Regions from separate parts of the Ornithinibacillus xuwenensis genome, predicted to be linked through region 2. Evidence: a T-box and tRNA genes for the amino acid it is inferred to sense, from the RefSeq annotation. Region 2 holds a T-box; the other holds one or more tRNA genes.

Region 1 (6,623 bases), 390 kb from region 2:
GGTCGAAGGAGCACGATTGGAAATCGTGTAGGCTGCGAAAGTGGTCTCGAGGGTTCGAATCCCTCGCTCTCCGCCACTTAACTTTCACTTTACATGGCCCGTTGGTCAAGCGGTTAAGACACCGCCCTTTCACGGCGGTAACACGGGTTCGAATCCCGTACGGGTCACCAATATAATATGGAGGATTAGCTCAGTTGGGAGAGCACCTGCCTTACAAGCAGGGGGTCACAGGTTCGAGCCCTGTATCCTCCACCATTAGCTAACTTAATACTTTCTCACATCGCGGGGTGGAGCAGTCTGGTAGCTCGTCGGGCTCATAACCCGAAGGTCGTAGGTTCAAATCCTGCCCCCGCAACCAAATAATTCAATTAACTACGTTGAATAATCTTCTTCGATAATTGAATATCAGTAGTACTGTAAAGTGCAACGAAAAAAATCATATAGTGGTCCGGTAGTTCAGTTGGTTAGAATGCCTGCCTGTCACGCAGGAGGTCGCGGGTTCGAGTCCCGTCCGGACCGCCACTATAAATATTACTGAAAACACAAAATGGCTCGGTAGCTCAGTCGGTAGAGCAATGGACTGAAAATCCATGTGTCGGCGGTTCGATTCCGTCCCGAGCCACCATTTATGTTTTTTTCTATTTATGGAGGGGTAGCGAAGTGGCTAAACGCGGCGGACTGTAAATCCGCTCCTTCGGGTTCGGCAGTTCGAATCTGCCCCCCTCCACCATTTAAAATTAATAGTTATTTTTTCTAGTAGGGGTATAGTTTAATGGTAAAACGAAGGTCTCCAAAACCTTTGATGTGGGTTCGATTCCTACTACCCCTGCCATTTTTATTATGGCGGCCGTGGCGAAGTGGTGAACGCACCGGATTGTGGCTCCGGCACTCGTGGGTTCGATTCCCACCGGTCGCCCCATATTGGGCTATAGCCAAGCGGTAAGGCAACGGGTTTTGGTCCCGTGATTCCCAGGTTCGAATCCTGGTAGCCCAGCCAATAAAGCGCGGAAGTAGTTCAGTGGTAGAACACCACCTTGCCAAGGTGGGGGTCGCGGGTTCGAATCCCGTCTTCCGCTCCAGAATAGTGGCGGTATAGCCAAGTGGTAAGGCAGAGGTCTGCAAAACCTTTATCACCGGTTCAAATCCGGTTACCGCCTCCAATTTTAAATAGTAATATACATAAACTCTTTTGTTTTAGTTGCAAAGCTAGGTACTTGCATTTAAAACAAAGGAGTTTTTTTATTGGCTTAATTAACCAGTTGAACCATCCTATTTGATACTGTATAAATTTTACATCAAGGGCATACTAACAAGCATAAAGAAGATTTTCGGAGGTCAATTTTCGTTATGAATGTAGAACATCATGCACGTTTAAGTGCAACAGAAATTACTCAGCTATGGTCTGCTTATATGAATGATAGTATGGCGATCTGTGTACTCACTTATATGGATAATATAGTTGAGGATGAAGGTGTGAAAGAGATAGTCAATTATGGACTGAAATTGTCTGAATCACATAAGGAAAAGTTGAAGGCTTTTTTTAATATGGAAAAGTATCCAATACCAGTTGGATTTCATCTGAATGAGGATGTTGATGTTAACGCAGAGCGTCTTTATTCTGATACTTATATTCTAAATTTCATGCGGGACATGGCTCAGGTTGGTATGAATAACTATAGTATGGCTACTTCATTAGCAGCTCGTGAAGACGTTTATAATTACTTCTCAGCGTGTTTTGTGGAGTCTAATAAGCTACATCGGATGGCAAAGGATTTAATGCTCTCTAAAGGTGTTTATGTGCGTTCACCAAACCTTCCGATACCCAGTAAAGTAGATTTTGTAAAGAAGCAGAGCTTTTTAACCGGTTGGTTTGGGGAAAGAAGGCCTTTAACCGGAATGGAAATATCGAATTTATACGCAAACATGCAGCGTAATGTATTAGGTGTTGCAGCATTAATTAGCTTTTCACAGGTAGCAAAGTCCAAGGAAGTAAGGCAATTTATGCAAAGAGGAAAGGAAATTGCGGAAAAGCATGTGGAGGTTTTAGGGTCTATACTACGTGAAAATGAACTTCCTGCACCAATGTCATGGAATGCAGAGATTACAGAGAATACATCATTTGTTTTTTCGGATAAGCTAATGATGTTTCAAATAACCGCATTAGTTGGAATTGGTATTGGCAATTATGGCTTAAGTCTAGCAACAAGCCATAGACGTGATTTAGTTGCTCAATATACACGATTAACTACTGAAATCATGAAGTACTCAGAGGACGGCGCAAATATCATGATTAGTAATGGATGGTTGGAAGAGCCCCCTAGGGAATCGGATCGACAAGAATTGGCGGATGGGTAGTGTATAAAGATGTCAAAGGATAAGAAGGTTGAAGTAATATTTTGGAGTATTGCCTTTCCAGGGTTCGGACAATTTCTAAATGGAAAGCTGTTTAAAGGAGCTGTATTAATTGCTTTAGAATTCATTGTTAATGTATTTTCAAAACTAAATGCTGCCATTATACCGAGTTTTCATGGTGATATACAAACAGCAATCTCAAGCACTAATTATCAATGGTTAATGTTTTATCCATGTCTTTATTTATTTGCTATATGGGATGCGTATCGTGATGCTGGAGGGGGAGAGGCTTCCTATTCCTTCCTGCCTTATGTGTTCTCTGCATATATCGGCACTATTGGAGTAGTCTATTCTCCAACCTTTAATGTTAAAGGTATTTATTTCGGGCCGATTTGGTTACCAATTATCTTTCTTATATTAGGTTATACAATTGGTATGATTATTCGATTGATTGTGTTGAATTGGGTAAGAAAGCATGGGCAGCCAAGTTCGTGAATTATGATAATTATATCTACTTAATTAAACATTGACTTCATCCCCCATTCCGTGCTATATTAATATTTGTCAGTCAAGACTACGTCAAATTTTTAATATGCCGGTGTGGCGGAATTGGCAGACGCGCACGACTCAAAATCGTGTTCCTTCGGGAGTGTCGGTTCGACCCCGACCACCGGTATCGTATAAAAACCCATTAAACATTTCTAATGTTTAATGGGTTTTTTGTTAGCATTATTTTATTTGAAAAATTATATCCGTGAAGCTCTAATTGTAGAACAAAAGAGAAATCCAGCTTCTTAATACAATGGTTATTCCTCGATACTATATAATCTGCAAAAGATACTGCTCGATATTATTTGCCATTCTAGTAGAATTCAAATCCTGTAAGATTTGGATAGCCTGTTTTATTTTTGCAGTACCTTCTTCTTTGTATCCAACTCTAATAGAATAGGCACCTTTGAGCTCTAATAAAAGTACTCTTTCTGTTAAGTTACCTTCTGGAATGGCAATCGCCTCAAGATATCCCATAAATTCAGTCATTTCCTTTTGATATGCGAACTCTTCGTGAAATCGATTCACTGGTCCAAGCAAAAAGATAATGGTGTTAAAGAGCACGGATGTAATCGCATCAGTTACCTTATCATAATTTCTAAAACGAGCACTTTTCTCATATGCAGTTCTGGAAAGCAGCATGACCATATCTGGCTCGAGTAATAGTAACGTACCATTATAAAGCATTAACTCATAATATCCCCATACCTCTACTCGAAATAAATAATCAGAAAGGAGATGCGTATCAATTTCTTGTACTCCTTTTTTGATATAATCCTTATCTACGATACTTTCATATACTTCAATCAATAGAGCATTGCACTGGTAGGTTTCCACGCCGTATTGCTTCCACTTCTTTAATTGTCCGTTTTTTAATTGCTTCAATTGTTTCACGTCTCTATTTAAATAGGCAGTGTTCGCTGCTTTAAAGAATTGTTCCAATTTATCAGGTTGAAAATCGTGATGGATGAATAAGAACTCATCAAAGTTCATCATTAGCTTTTCTAACAGTCTTGTCATTAGACCAAGTGTAATATCGGAATCGCCGCGTTCAAACTTTGATAGAAAAGAAACAGAACAAATCCCATCTGCTAATCGTTTTAAGGTTATCCCTTTTTGTTTCCGAACTATTCTTAGTGTTTTTCCGTATTCCACCACTATTCAATCCTCCTCGAACCATGAAAATTCCACTATATGACATTTTTGAAAAACGAGTGTTTTAATCACTATACAATAAAATCAGAACATTGAATACAGATAAACAATTATAGGAGGAAATGCAAATGGGAAAATTACTGATTAAAAATGGAACGATTATCGATGTGGAGAATGGAGTATCTTTTGTAGGTGCAATTGAAGTAGAAGGAAATACGATTAAAAGAATCGTAAAGCAGGATGAAGAGTTGCCTGAGGTGCCAGAAACAATCGATGTAAAAGGAAACTATATTATTCCAGGCTTAATTGATATGCATTGTCATATTAACGAGGGATTTGCGCCTCATTTTGTAGCATCTGGAGTAACAACCGTGCGAAACACAGCTGGTAACGTCCTCTTACTTCATAACTTAATTCAAAAACCAGATTATGCACCGACACCAAGAGTGTACACATCAGATAGAATGATTGATGGACCCCCTGGACAATGGGGAGGAACTAGTTATGGAAATTTCGTAACAGATGACCCAGAAGAAGCTAGAGAAGAAGTTCGTAGACAAGCTGAAGTAGGAGCGAAGTTTATTAAACTTTATGGGTGGATTAAAAAAGAGGTTATGGAAGCGGCGGCGGATGAAGCAAAGATGATTGGTTTGGAATTAGCAATTGATCTAATAAACTCCAAGGAATTAACAGCATTAGATGCAGCGAAAGCGGGTGTTACATGGTTTGAGCATGCATCTGGATTTGCCCAAGAGATTTATAAAGGATGGAATCCACTAGTGGACCAAGTAGAGTGGAGTCATATAAATTGGGAAGAACCAGACCAAGCAAAAGTGAAAGAACTATGTGAGAAAATGTTAACGTACAATGTGAAAATCTGCCCAACGATGGTTCTGTTCGATCAAGCAATGAGCTTTCCAAACATTTGGTCACCAAATAATAAGGTGATAGAGTCGATAGAAAAGAAGAAGCATCCTGTAGAATATTGGAAAAGTCATGAAGAAATTATAGGGGTTATAAAAGAAAGTAATGCTGTAATAAATACCTTAACGAAAGCTATTGCTAAAACCTACTATGATATGGGGGGAACGGTGGTTGCTGGAACTGATACACCAGCCCTAATGTATACATATCCAGGAATGGCTTTGCATCGGGAACTAGAAATATTTGTGGAAATTGGGTTTACTGAAATAGAGGCACTACAAGCAGCAACAGTGAATGCAGCAAAGTCTATTAATCTAGAGGACATTGGAACAATCCAAGAAGGAAAAATCGCAGACCTAGTCATCTTAAACAAGAACCCATTAGAGAATATTAAGCATACACAGGATATTAATTTAATCGTTAAAGGTGGAAAAGTATACAATCAAAATGAAATTTTGCGCAGTATTCCAAGTGACGAAGATGTTGATAGACTAATGCAAGCATTTATGGAGAAATGGGAAGCGGAGCATGTAAATTAAGCTGCCATGATATACACGCAAATAGGTGCTTAAGATAACAGATGGGGGAGGATTACTCTTCCTTTGTTGATTTTTTTCTATTATCAACGTAATCGTTAACAATATGTTACATCTTTTCAGGGGTTATTAGAATTGTAGAATTCATTATACTAAGCTAAGGCTAGCATATTACTATTTCTACAACAAACACCCCAAAAGCAGAAATTGTAGATGAAATAAGCTAATTTTCACTTTTTCTCCTATTGAAAATCTAAAAATTTAGCCATAATAGAACACTCCAAGAGTGAAGTGCACCCCAATTGTTAGACACATCTAACAATTGGGGTGCACTATTTTATTATACATCCGAAGCTAAAACAGTACCTGTTCTCTCTTTCGGTTTTCTTGTTAATGAAAAGATTGCACATAGTAAGGAAAGGATTACGATTGCGCCTCCAAACCAAGACATGTGTGATACAGTTCCAGTTTCATTCAATACGATGCCACCAAATGCAGATCCAAGAGAAATACCAATTTGAATCGCTGAATTATTAAAGCTTTGCTGAATATCCGATGTAGCAGGATCTGTTTGAATCAGGTAGCTTTGCTGTGGTGGAGATAGGCTCCAGCTTAGCGCTCCCCAAACCATCATAACTGGTAGGAATACAATAAGTGAAAACGTAGTGAAAGGTAACAAGAATAGTACAGCTGCAAACAAACTGATAACAACGATGATGCTTTTTTTAGCTCCAATCGAATCGGATAGTATGCCCCCGAACGCTCCACCACTTACTGCCGCAATCCCAAATAATAGATAACAAAGACTGATCCAACTGGAATTTAGATGAAGTTCTGTTTCTAAAAAAGGGGTAAAGTATGCGTATAGCGTATAATGTCCTGCTAGCAAAAACATAGTTGCAAGATGTGCACTGCCTAATTTAAAGCTAGCCACAGCCTTGATTTGTTGTGAAAGTGGGGTCGTGTTTTCCCCCTGTATTCGCTCAAAAAAGATGGAAATTAGTATAAAGGAACCTATCGATAAGATAGCTATTCCAAGAAAAATAACGCGCCAGCCAAACGTATCGGAGATCATAATCCCAAGTGGTACACCCATGACTAGTGATG
Region 2 (9,963 bases):
AGAAGATTTTGAAGGTAAGGTTGGTGACATGTTTACACCATTCTGGGATGAGCCAATGACGATAAAACCATCTCCTCAAGGTGGAGCAAACTGGCCACCTTCTGCCTATAATCCAAATACTGAAATGTTTTATGTATTAGGAAATGACAACTATTTCGCCTACGCTCATTATGCAGAGGATGAAGCAAATAAGTTTGTAGAGGGGAAAGAATGGATTGGGAGTATTTGGCAGCCGGTTGAGAATACACCTAGTCGAGGAACAGTTACCGCTATCGACATAAAAACCAATAAAATTGTTTGGCAAAAAAATTGGGATAGTATTGCGTACAGTGGAATATTGACCACAAAAGGGAATCTCGTTTTTACTGGTCATAATGATGGACGGATTATTGCATATGATGCAACAACTGGAGACCAAGTGTGGGAATTTATGACCGATGCTGGTGCAAACGCTCCCCCAATTACGTACGAGGTTGATGGCAAACAGTATATTTCAATCTTTTCAGCAGGAAACACTTTAGCCGGAAGTAAGCATGGGGATAAAATTTATACATTCTCCTTAGAAGGAGAATACGCATCATTAGAGGATATCCCAGAGGACGCCATTAATACATCTCCAGTTCACAAGGATACTGACAATGACAATAGTGAAGGTGTAACAGAAAGTGACGGCGGAGAAGTTGCCGAACAAGGATTAAAGCTATATGAAAACAATTGTCTAGCATGTCATGGTGCCGAAGGTGTTGGTGGCCATAATGGACCAAACATAGAAAATGCTACCCTTAGCGATGAGGAACTAGTAGAGCAAATTAAAAAGGGCGGCGGATCTATGCCAAAGTTTGAAGACATATTGTCAGAAGAAGAAATTAATGCTCTGGTGGAGTATTTAAAGACACTTATGAATAAGGATGAATAAGCAAAAAAACAAAGGTAATTGCTTGATTAGCAATTACCTTTGTTTCATTATTCTGAGGATGATTTTTCTGCTAGTGGAACGTGTATTAATCGGTCATCCTTTTCTGTTGGTTCACCGCGACTGTCATGATTATTTGTTATGGTAAATAATCCATCATCTTCGATTAGAACATCACGCAGCCTTCCCGCTTCATCATAGAAATCTTTAATTTCACCATTCGCTAAATCATATGTGAAAATTTTCTTACCTGCCAAGGAGGCAATAAACAATTGTCCATCACGAAAAGCCATACCAGATGGAGCCCATGTCTCATTTCCAGAATGAAACACTGGCGTCACCATATCAGGAGCTTCCTCATCACCTTGAATTTCTGGCCAACCATAGTTGTTTCCTGATTCAATTATATTAATTTCATCATGACCATCTTCACCGTGCTCCGAGCTATATAAGGTCCCATTATCATCCCAAGATAACCCTTGAGAATTACGATGTCCATATGAGAACACATACGAATCTGCAAATGGATTATCCTCCGGTACCTCCCCATTTAGCTCCAACCTTAAAATTTTTCCAGCGAGGCTATCTAGATCTTGTGCAAGCTCACCTTTTCCAGTATCACCAGTAGTAGCATACAGTTTACCATCTGGGCCAATTTGAACCCTGCCTCCATTATTAAGCTCGCCACCAGGAATTTCTTCTAATAATACAGAATCTTCCTTCCACGTGGTTCCATCCAAAACTAAAGAGACAATCCGATTAAGGGTTTCCCCATCCTTTTCATACGTATGAAAAGCAAATGCTTTCTTTGAAGTCTCAAAATCTGGAGCTAACGTAAATCCAAGAAAGCCACCTTCACCTTCATGAAGAATTGCTTCGTTAACCTGTACATCCTGGACCTCAACTAGCCCAAAATCCCCATCAATCTCCACCACGGTTCCATCCCTTTGACTTAAGTAAAACAAGCTTCCATTTTTATTGATTGTCCAAGGAATAAAAAGCTTATTCGCATTGATATTTCCATCATCTGAAGAAACCACCTCAACGGATTCTTCCAAAACCTGAATCGCATCTTTATTATCTTTATGAGTAGGTTGCTTAGTCTCCTCATCTACGTTCCGATTATTCGATAAAAGCATAACAACGCTTGCAACAAGAAGCAAGCCAATCAACCCTAAAAAACCATATTTTTTCAATAATATTCACCTCTTACTTTCTTTTTCTACATCACTTACATTTCGTTATTGTTTACTATAAATGTCTTCTGTGTACCATCCTTGAACTTTACTTCTAATTCAGCTTTCAAAAAATTTTCTGGCAGGTTGAATACCTCAAGTGATGCCTTTATTGCTTCTTCATCCGTCATGTCATAATGTACATCTAATTTCTGCACAAAAGGAAAAATTGCATCAAAAGCTTCCTTTCCACGAGCGTCTACTTCCTCTAACGGATAATAAAATTCCGCTTCTACTAATCCCGCATCATGTTCAATCTCACCTTCAAATTCTGTATCAGCGTATAGCACATCAAAATCTACAACAGAATAATCCAATGCATCCATTTTTTCTACAACATCCTCTATACTCATAGCTGGTTGATTTTCGCTCGTAGTTGATTGATCATGAGATGAATTTTCATCATCACCACACGCTGTTACTATAAAAACCATTGTAACGAATAAACTTGTTAAGACTAGTTTTTTCATAAACTACCTCCAATTCATTATATAGTCCCTATTATTTCCATAATTTTCATAGATATTCATAATTTTCATAGAAACGATAGTATTTTTCATAAACTACAATCGATTAGAAAATAAAAAAAGAACCCAAATTGATTAAATTTGAATTCCTTTTAGTCACTACATTCTCGTTCGCTTAGTACATCACTAATAATTTCAAGATGAAATGCTGCCCATGCTTTCTCTCTAAAATGAAATGTGACACTAATCGTAAGTAATATTAGATAAACGGATATAAAGATTATCCAGATCATATTGCCATCGTTAAACAAAACATCTTGGAGCTTACTTGAAAACAGAAATAAAAGCCAAGGAATAGAAGTAACAAATATTGGAATAACACCCATTCCATTCTGTTCTTTAATCATACGATAATAGACTAACTGAAGAATCTTACTGTCAAGAGATTCATAGAAAGACCTAATATCAGAAGCTTCCTTTAGTAGTTTATTGGATTCTAAATCCTTTTGTTTTTTTAATGTTAAAAACAATTTGTGGGCATCTCCCCGAAAAAAGTTCATTTCCTCTCGCCTCTTTATCTTGTGCTACTCTATTAATTGTTGGCATTAGGATGAGAAATATACATCATCGTAGAGAGGGAGTAATATCGATGCATTTGGTAAAAAATGCAAAATTCTGTTTTGATAAGAATGTTGCGTTCTTAAATTATTTGCAAGCATGTTCATATTTATTTTCACTTTTTCTGAGACTTGTCCTGAGAATCCTTTTATTAATTTTTCCTAAGAAGTCCTTACAGAGTCCAAATATGCACAATTAATTAACTAAGAACCTTCAGCAATATAGAAGGTCCTTAGTCAATTTATACATTTCTTATCAGGAAAAATTAATAGAAGTCTGGTCTATATCCATATACAGGGTTTTGGAATCCTGCCTGATATCCAGGAAAACCATATCCCGGTACATTCCCGTAATATCCAGGTCCACTAAATCCAGGACCATATCCGCCAAAGCCCGGTCCGTATCCTCCAAAACCTGGTCCATTATCAAATAATTCTCCACCTAAAAATCCCAAACCAGCACCAATTAGTCCTGCAGTTAGAGGACTTATACCACCAAATCCTGCTCCAAATCTTTGTTGTGGTCCTCTATACATAGGTAGGTTATTTCTTACTCCATGCATGTTGATTCTCCCTTTCCTAGAAATAATTTATTTCTATTCACTATAGCCTATGGAACACCAACAAAAATGTAATGGGCGATTTCCTTATATGAAACTGCTATTTATTTTTACGAGGTATTGTAGATCCATACATCTACTGGTTAACTCACGCACGTCACGAAAAGTTCAGATTAACGATGATGCCTATGTATGGAACTGATATCGTAATGACTACGTTCTTTTCGTATACTACTTTTTAATAAAGAAGTGACCATACAATAGCATTGACAATACACTATATACAAGAATTAGAAGAGAGAAATTCATCAACCAGATTATGTTGATGAATGGAGATTATTTTAAGATAACTTCGGGCAAATCTGTTTTCAGAAAAATTATCTACTATAATCGTAGAGGAGTAATAATGAAATGACAATTCAAAGCGCGACCTATAACGAAACACAGTTTATTTTAAATCATGCCATAAATGTTTTTACGGAATCCACCGTTGGCCATATAGAGCCTAGCTGGGATAAGGCACTCCAAAGTGTTTCATTATTTTTAAATAACGGGGGATATTATTTCATAAATACAGAAAACAACAAAATTAAAGGCTGGATTGGGATAGGTGTCACCTATGACAGCTATACGGATAAAGAGATTGGATTTATTCAAGAATTATACGTTTTACCAGAATATCGAAATGCGGGAATAGCACGGGAGTTATGTAAAGAAGCAACAATTCATTTAAAACAACAAGGGTGTCAAGAAATTCAATTGAATGTATTTGTTGGAAATGGAGCAAAAAATCTCTATCGGAAACTTGGCTTTCAAGACCTATATACAACGATGAAATTAGACTTCGGGTCTAATACGGATTAGGGTGTGAATAACTCACACCCTAAACTTATCTAGCATCTGAAATAGGTAAAATATAATCAGTAAACGAACAATTACTGCAAGCATACTTTTCTGTAAAATACTCTCATGTCTTATTTACTAGTCTATATCTCACTGGATTGTAATATAGAATAATAAGGACATTGTTAAGGAGCGATTAGATGAGTACAGCATGGATAATGGGCGCGATTGCATCTGCACTAGGAATTGGTGTTGGCGGTGGACTAGCTTGGTTATTGAAAGGTATTCAAAAAGGCTTTGCCTTTACATATTCGCTTTGCGCTGGACTTATCATTGGGCTATTATGTCTGGAGATGATTCCAGAAAGTATTGAATTGGGTGGATGGATTATTCTAATAATTGGTCTCGGATTTGGGCTTGTGTTATTTCATTTTCTTCATCAAATAATGAACAACATTATCATTATTACGAATAGTAACAGGAAGGAGATCTTTATTCGTTCCGGTACGCTGTTAGCCATTAGTATAGCGATACATAATTTCCCTGTGGGTATTGCACTCGGTTCAACACTTGGTACAGATTTAGGAGGATTAATGCTAACAACATTAATCTTACATAATATCCCCGAAGGAATCATTGTATTTACCCCATTATTTCTTGCTGGATTTGGGTTACTTTCTTGGATATTAATCACGATTCTTGTAACATTCCCAATTGCAGTTGGTTCATTACTTGGACAAGCCTTTCACATCAATATGCCCTCATTACTAGCCCTACTTATTAACCTAGCCATTGCAATTATATTTATGGTGGCCATTAGAGAAATATTTTTAGAGGCAGTGAAAGAATCCAACCTTATATATTCAACTATTATTGGATTGGTGGGAGTTGGAATTATTTATTTGTACATGAACTAAATAAAGATTAGGAGTTTGATGGAACTTTCTGTCGTTAACATTGCTATAAATAAAAATTCTATCTAAAAAAGTGGTGAATACCGCTTTTTTTGTTTGGTCTCATCAGCTCATGTTTAATTGCTTCTTAGCCAAACAGGCTTCATCCTGGAGGCAAATGATTTTTTTAGTAACCATCACTAGGTACTGGCTTAAGCAATTATAACCTTAGATGAATAAATTATAGTAGCTATATCCCAAAAGAAAGGAGAATAAAAATGGTGTCGAACACTCGAAATAGAGGCTTTCGATTATGTATCTTCCCTGGATACAATTGGTGTGGACCTGGTTGTAGTGGCCCAGGAGCCCCAGTTAATGATGTGGATGCCCTTTGTAAGGCTCATGATGAATGCTATCGAAGATCCGGAAATAGACGCGCATGTGATGAAGCATTTATCCGGCAATTACGCCCAAAAATTAATCGACAAACACAAAAGGGCCGTCACGCTAGAACACTTTATAATTTTATGCGGATTAAAACGATGTTTTAGCTACTCCTCGCTTACTGATTTAGGAAACTCACGAAACAAGAAAGATTTTTTAAATTTTTCTTCTTGCAATTCATAACAAGTCTATATATAATAATAAAAACTCAATATGGCTATGAAGAAGGCGTAGTACAATTGCCCGCTGAATTTTAGAGAGCTTGTGGTCGGTGGAAACAAGCATCAAGGTATATTGGAATTGGACTTTGGAGCTTTATCAAAACGTTTAAAGTGATCTTGCTTTTTAAGTAAGGTAATAAGGGTGGCACCGCGGTTCATTCGTCCCTTTCTATAGGGAATGAATGGGCTTTTTTTTATTCCCTAACCATTAATTAACTTGATTAGGAGTGAATTACAGTGAGTACAATTTTTTCTGGTATTCAGCCCAGTGGAACCTTAACCATTGGCAACTATGTTGGAGCTATCCGGCAATTCGTCGAACTACAAAACAGTCATAACTGTTTCTTTTGTATTGTAGATGAGCATGCTGTAACGGTTCCACAAGAACGATTAAAGCTACGTGATAACATCCGGTCACTAGCAGCAATTTATCTTGCATCAGGGATTGACCCGAATAAATCAACCCTATTTATCCAGTCAGAAGTACCTGCTCATACACAGTTAGGATGGATGATGCAGTCCATCAGTTATATGGGTGAATTGGAAAGGATGACACAATTTAAGGATAAATCCGAGGGGAAAGAAGCTGTATCTTCAGCACTATTTACCTATCCATCTCTAATGGCAGCTGATATCCTTTTATACAATACAGATTTAGTACCTGTTGGAGACGATCAGAAACAACATTTAGAATTAACGAGAGATTTAGCGCAGCGCTTTAACAATCGCTTCTTAGATGTATTTACCGTACCGGAAATTAGCATTCCTAAAGTTGGTGCCCGTATTATGTCACTACAAGAGCCAACAAAAAAAATGAGTAAATCTGATGAAAATGCAAAAGCATCCATCTTCATGCTAGATGATCCGAAAAAAATCGAAAAGAAAATCAAAAGCGCTGTTACCGATTCAGAAGGTATTGTGAAATATGATAAAGAAAATAAGCCAGGTGTCTCAAATTTATTAGATATACACGCTGTATTTTCTGGTGAGACGATTGAAGAGCTTGAAAGAAAATATGAAGGAAAAGGGTATGGCGATTTTAAACAAGGTGTTGCAGATGCAATTATTAATGTTCTAAAACCGATTCAAGACCGTTATTATGAGATTCTTGATTCAGCCTTATTGGACCAAATTTTAGATCAAGGTGCTGAAAAAGCATCATTAGTTGCGAATAAGACTATTCAAAAAGCGAAAAAAGCAATGGGACTTGGTAGAGTCAAAAAGAAAAATCAGTGAGTGCTTCTCACTGATTTTTTGATTTCTGTTTGGATGCTCCTTCTGCATAACTGCTTTCAAGCTCCCACATCTTTTCAAGAAATGGTTGCCCCTTAATAATTTTCTCACAAAGCTCCTCATGTGCAAGACTCCAACCGAACTTAACACCATCATATAAAGCCTGCCACACTTCATCCTCATCCATAAAGCGAATAAATGGGTATTTTTTTGGATTCCATTCCGTTAACCAATAACGTAATTCTTCTATGTTATTCGATGTACGTAGTTGATCTAACCCCATCATCAACAATTGCTTTAACTGCCGCTCTCTTCTTGTCAATCCAAATACTAAGTCCGGCGACATAGAAAGCATATGATATTCTTTTTCATAAGTCATTTCATCAAAGCCAAAACTCTGTGGCTTCGCTTTTTCAATCATTTCAAATACAAGCTGTTCCTGTCTAGGGATGAGTCGGCTCTTTCGGATTGGAATACGATAGCCAATTGTATCGAACACTAGGATATCATTTCCATCTGTTACGACACAGGCGTAATCGACAACCGAACGATCTTGGCCTTTTCGAGTATAAGCGCGTTTGTAAATTGCATCAAGTAAACCTTGAGGCAAATCATGCATATCATTTTCAATGTATCGATACAATGGTTCAGTTATGTATACTAATGGAACTTGATCAAGTAATTCAATACCATCATCTTTTCGCCATTCATGAAAATAACAAACATTATAGCCGTTTTCTTCTCCTTCGAACCAGTTCACCCAAACATCGTGTAAATATAACATACAACACCCCTCACTTCCCGAATGAATCAATTGAGGTTGTTCAAAAATTTACCATCTATTCCAGTTCTTTTTGAACATACACTTAAAATACATTATGACCATCATTTAGAAATTTATTCGATTGTGCCGAAAACCGTTTAGGATTTATTCGGATAGGTGTATATAACAAAGGTCATCAATAGAAAACCGATTGGGAGAAAATAGCACTCCATTCGCCCACTAACAAAAATAAAATATTCTGCCCATGACACACCTGCAGGCAAAAAATTCATATACGAAATCAGCGTTACACCACCTGTAACTGCTAGTCCAAACCCAATCAAAAATAAAAATATATATCCCATTCCATGACCACCTATGCTTGTCCTTTTATTACATGATATGCTGGGGCGGAGATTTACATGATTGAAAAGTTGCTAGAGCTATTAAACTGATTGTGAGGTATGTATGTTTGATTGGAGAAGGAGAAAAATTAGAAGAGGGTGATGTACAGCGATGGGTTTGTCGTGCATTGGATATCAGCGAATATATAAATTTATCAGCGGTTCTTTGAGGATATCAGCGGAACCTGCTAATAAATCAGCGGATTTTATCAGATATCAGCGATTAAGCTAATTTTATCAGCGTATCGTAAAAGTTACAGCGAATAATCTAAACTTCTCTGCGCTTCTCCTATAAAATTAGCAATTAACCAGATCAACACATAAAAAAAGGCTGACACCCTCGTCAGCCTTAATCATTTTACTAATATTTTTTAAAAATAAGAGATACATTATGCCCGCCAAATCCTAATGAATTACTTAATACGACATTAACATCTTGTTTTCTTGCTTTATTTGGTACGTAATCTAAATCACAATCTGGGTCTGGTGTTTCATAGTTTGTAGTTGGTGGTAGTACACTATCTACAATTGATTTAACAGAGATAACCGCCTCTACACCACCAGCTGCACCTAGTAAGTGTCCAGTCATCGACTTTGTTGATGACACCGCCAGCTTATACGCATGATCACCAAAAATAGTTTTAATTGCTTCCGTTTCAAATTTATCATTTAAATCAGTGCTTGTTCCATGCGCATTAATATAATCGACATCTTCTGGTTTTAATCCAGCATCACGTAATGCATGCTGCATGGCTCTTGCTGCACCTTCACCATGCTCTGCTGGAGCAGTAATATGATAAGCATCTCCAGTTGCACCGTAGCCTACGATTTCCGCATAGATATTTGCACCACGAGCTACTGCACTTTCTAAGGTTTCAAGAATCAGAATCCCGGCTCCCTCTCCCATTACAAAACCATCACGGTTCTTATCAAATGGACGACTAGCTGTCTTTGGATCTTCGTTAAACGATAATGCTTTTGCAGATGAGAATCCAGCAAATGACATATTTGTGATTGGTGCTTCTGCTCCACCAGCAATGATGTAATCAACATCTCCACGTTGTACAGCCTTATAAGCATCACCAATAGAGTTTGCCCCTGAAGCACAGGCTGTTACTGAACAGGAGTTAATTCCTTTTGCACCCGTTTGAATGGAAACTTGACCAGCCGCCATATCTGGAATCATCATTGGTACAAAAAATGGGCTTACTCGTTTATGTCCTTTTTCGATAAACTTTCTGAATTGATCTTCATAGGTTTGCATTCCACCAATTCCAGATCCAATCCAAACACCAACACGGTGTGCAATATCCTCTGTTATTTCTAAGTTGGCATCCTTTAACGCCATTTTTGATGCTGCTACAGCAAAT

Evidence for each region. A T-box is a leader RNA that pairs with one kind of tRNA and senses whether it is charged. The one in region 2 lies ahead of trpS (tryptophan--tRNA ligase), so its partner is inferred to be a tRNA-Trp.
Region 1: it encodes a tRNA-Trp, which carries the amino acid that the T-box ahead of trpS (tryptophan--tRNA ligase) is inferred to sense. The anticodon was not compared.

Annotation. Positions count from the first base shown of each region.
Region 1 covers NZ_JBDIML010000003.1:631,755-638,377, reverse strand. Annotated here, with positions in the region: tRNA gene ABC228_RS12735 (tRNA-Ser) at 1-76, shown strand, start outside; tRNA gene ABC228_RS12730 (tRNA-Glu) at 96-170, shown strand; tRNA gene ABC228_RS12725 (tRNA-Val) at 180-255, shown strand; tRNA gene ABC228_RS12720 (tRNA-Met) at 282-358, shown strand; tRNA gene ABC228_RS12715 (tRNA-Asp) at 446-522, shown strand; tRNA gene ABC228_RS12710 (tRNA-Phe) at 550-625, shown strand; tRNA gene ABC228_RS12705 (tRNA-Tyr) at 647-730, shown strand; tRNA gene ABC228_RS12700 (tRNA-Trp) at 759-832, shown strand; tRNA gene ABC228_RS12695 (tRNA-His) at 844-919, shown strand; tRNA gene ABC228_RS12690 (tRNA-Gln) at 923-997, shown strand; tRNA gene ABC228_RS12685 (tRNA-Gly) at 1,005-1,079, shown strand; tRNA gene ABC228_RS12680 (tRNA-Cys) at 1,087-1,160, shown strand; gene ABC228_RS12675 (DUF3231 family protein) at 1,348-2,355, shown strand; gene ABC228_RS12670 (hypothetical protein) at 2,365-2,847, shown strand; tRNA gene ABC228_RS12665 (tRNA-Leu) at 2,947-3,028, shown strand; gene ABC228_RS12660 (helix-turn-helix domain-containing protein) at 3,172-4,059, opposite strand; gene ABC228_RS12655 (amidohydrolase family protein) at 4,185-5,519, shown strand; gene ABC228_RS12650 (MFS transporter) at 5,857-6,623, opposite strand, start outside.
Region 2 covers NZ_JBDIML010000003.1:244,858-254,820, forward strand. Annotated here, with positions in the region: gene ABC228_RS10610 (outer membrane protein assembly factor BamB family protein) at 1-916, shown strand, start outside; gene ABC228_RS10615 (PQQ-dependent sugar dehydrogenase) at 964-2,109, opposite strand; gene ABC228_RS10620 (YusW family protein) at 2,145-2,618, opposite strand; gene ABC228_RS10625 (hypothetical protein) at 2,768-3,175, opposite strand; gene ABC228_RS10630 (hypothetical protein) at 3,499-3,795, opposite strand; gene ABC228_RS10635 (GNAT family N-acetyltransferase) at 4,204-4,656, shown strand; gene ABC228_RS10640 (ZIP family metal transporter) at 4,836-5,552, shown strand; gene ABC228_RS10645 (phospholipase) at 5,807-6,079, shown strand; T-box leader at 6,183-6,363, shown strand; gene trpS (tryptophan--tRNA ligase) at 6,431-7,429, shown strand; gene ABC228_RS10655 (YjbA family protein) at 7,437-8,210, opposite strand; gene ABC228_RS10660 (YuzI family membrane protein) at 8,348-8,554, opposite strand; gene fabF (beta-ketoacyl-ACP synthase II) at 8,955-9,963, opposite strand, start outside.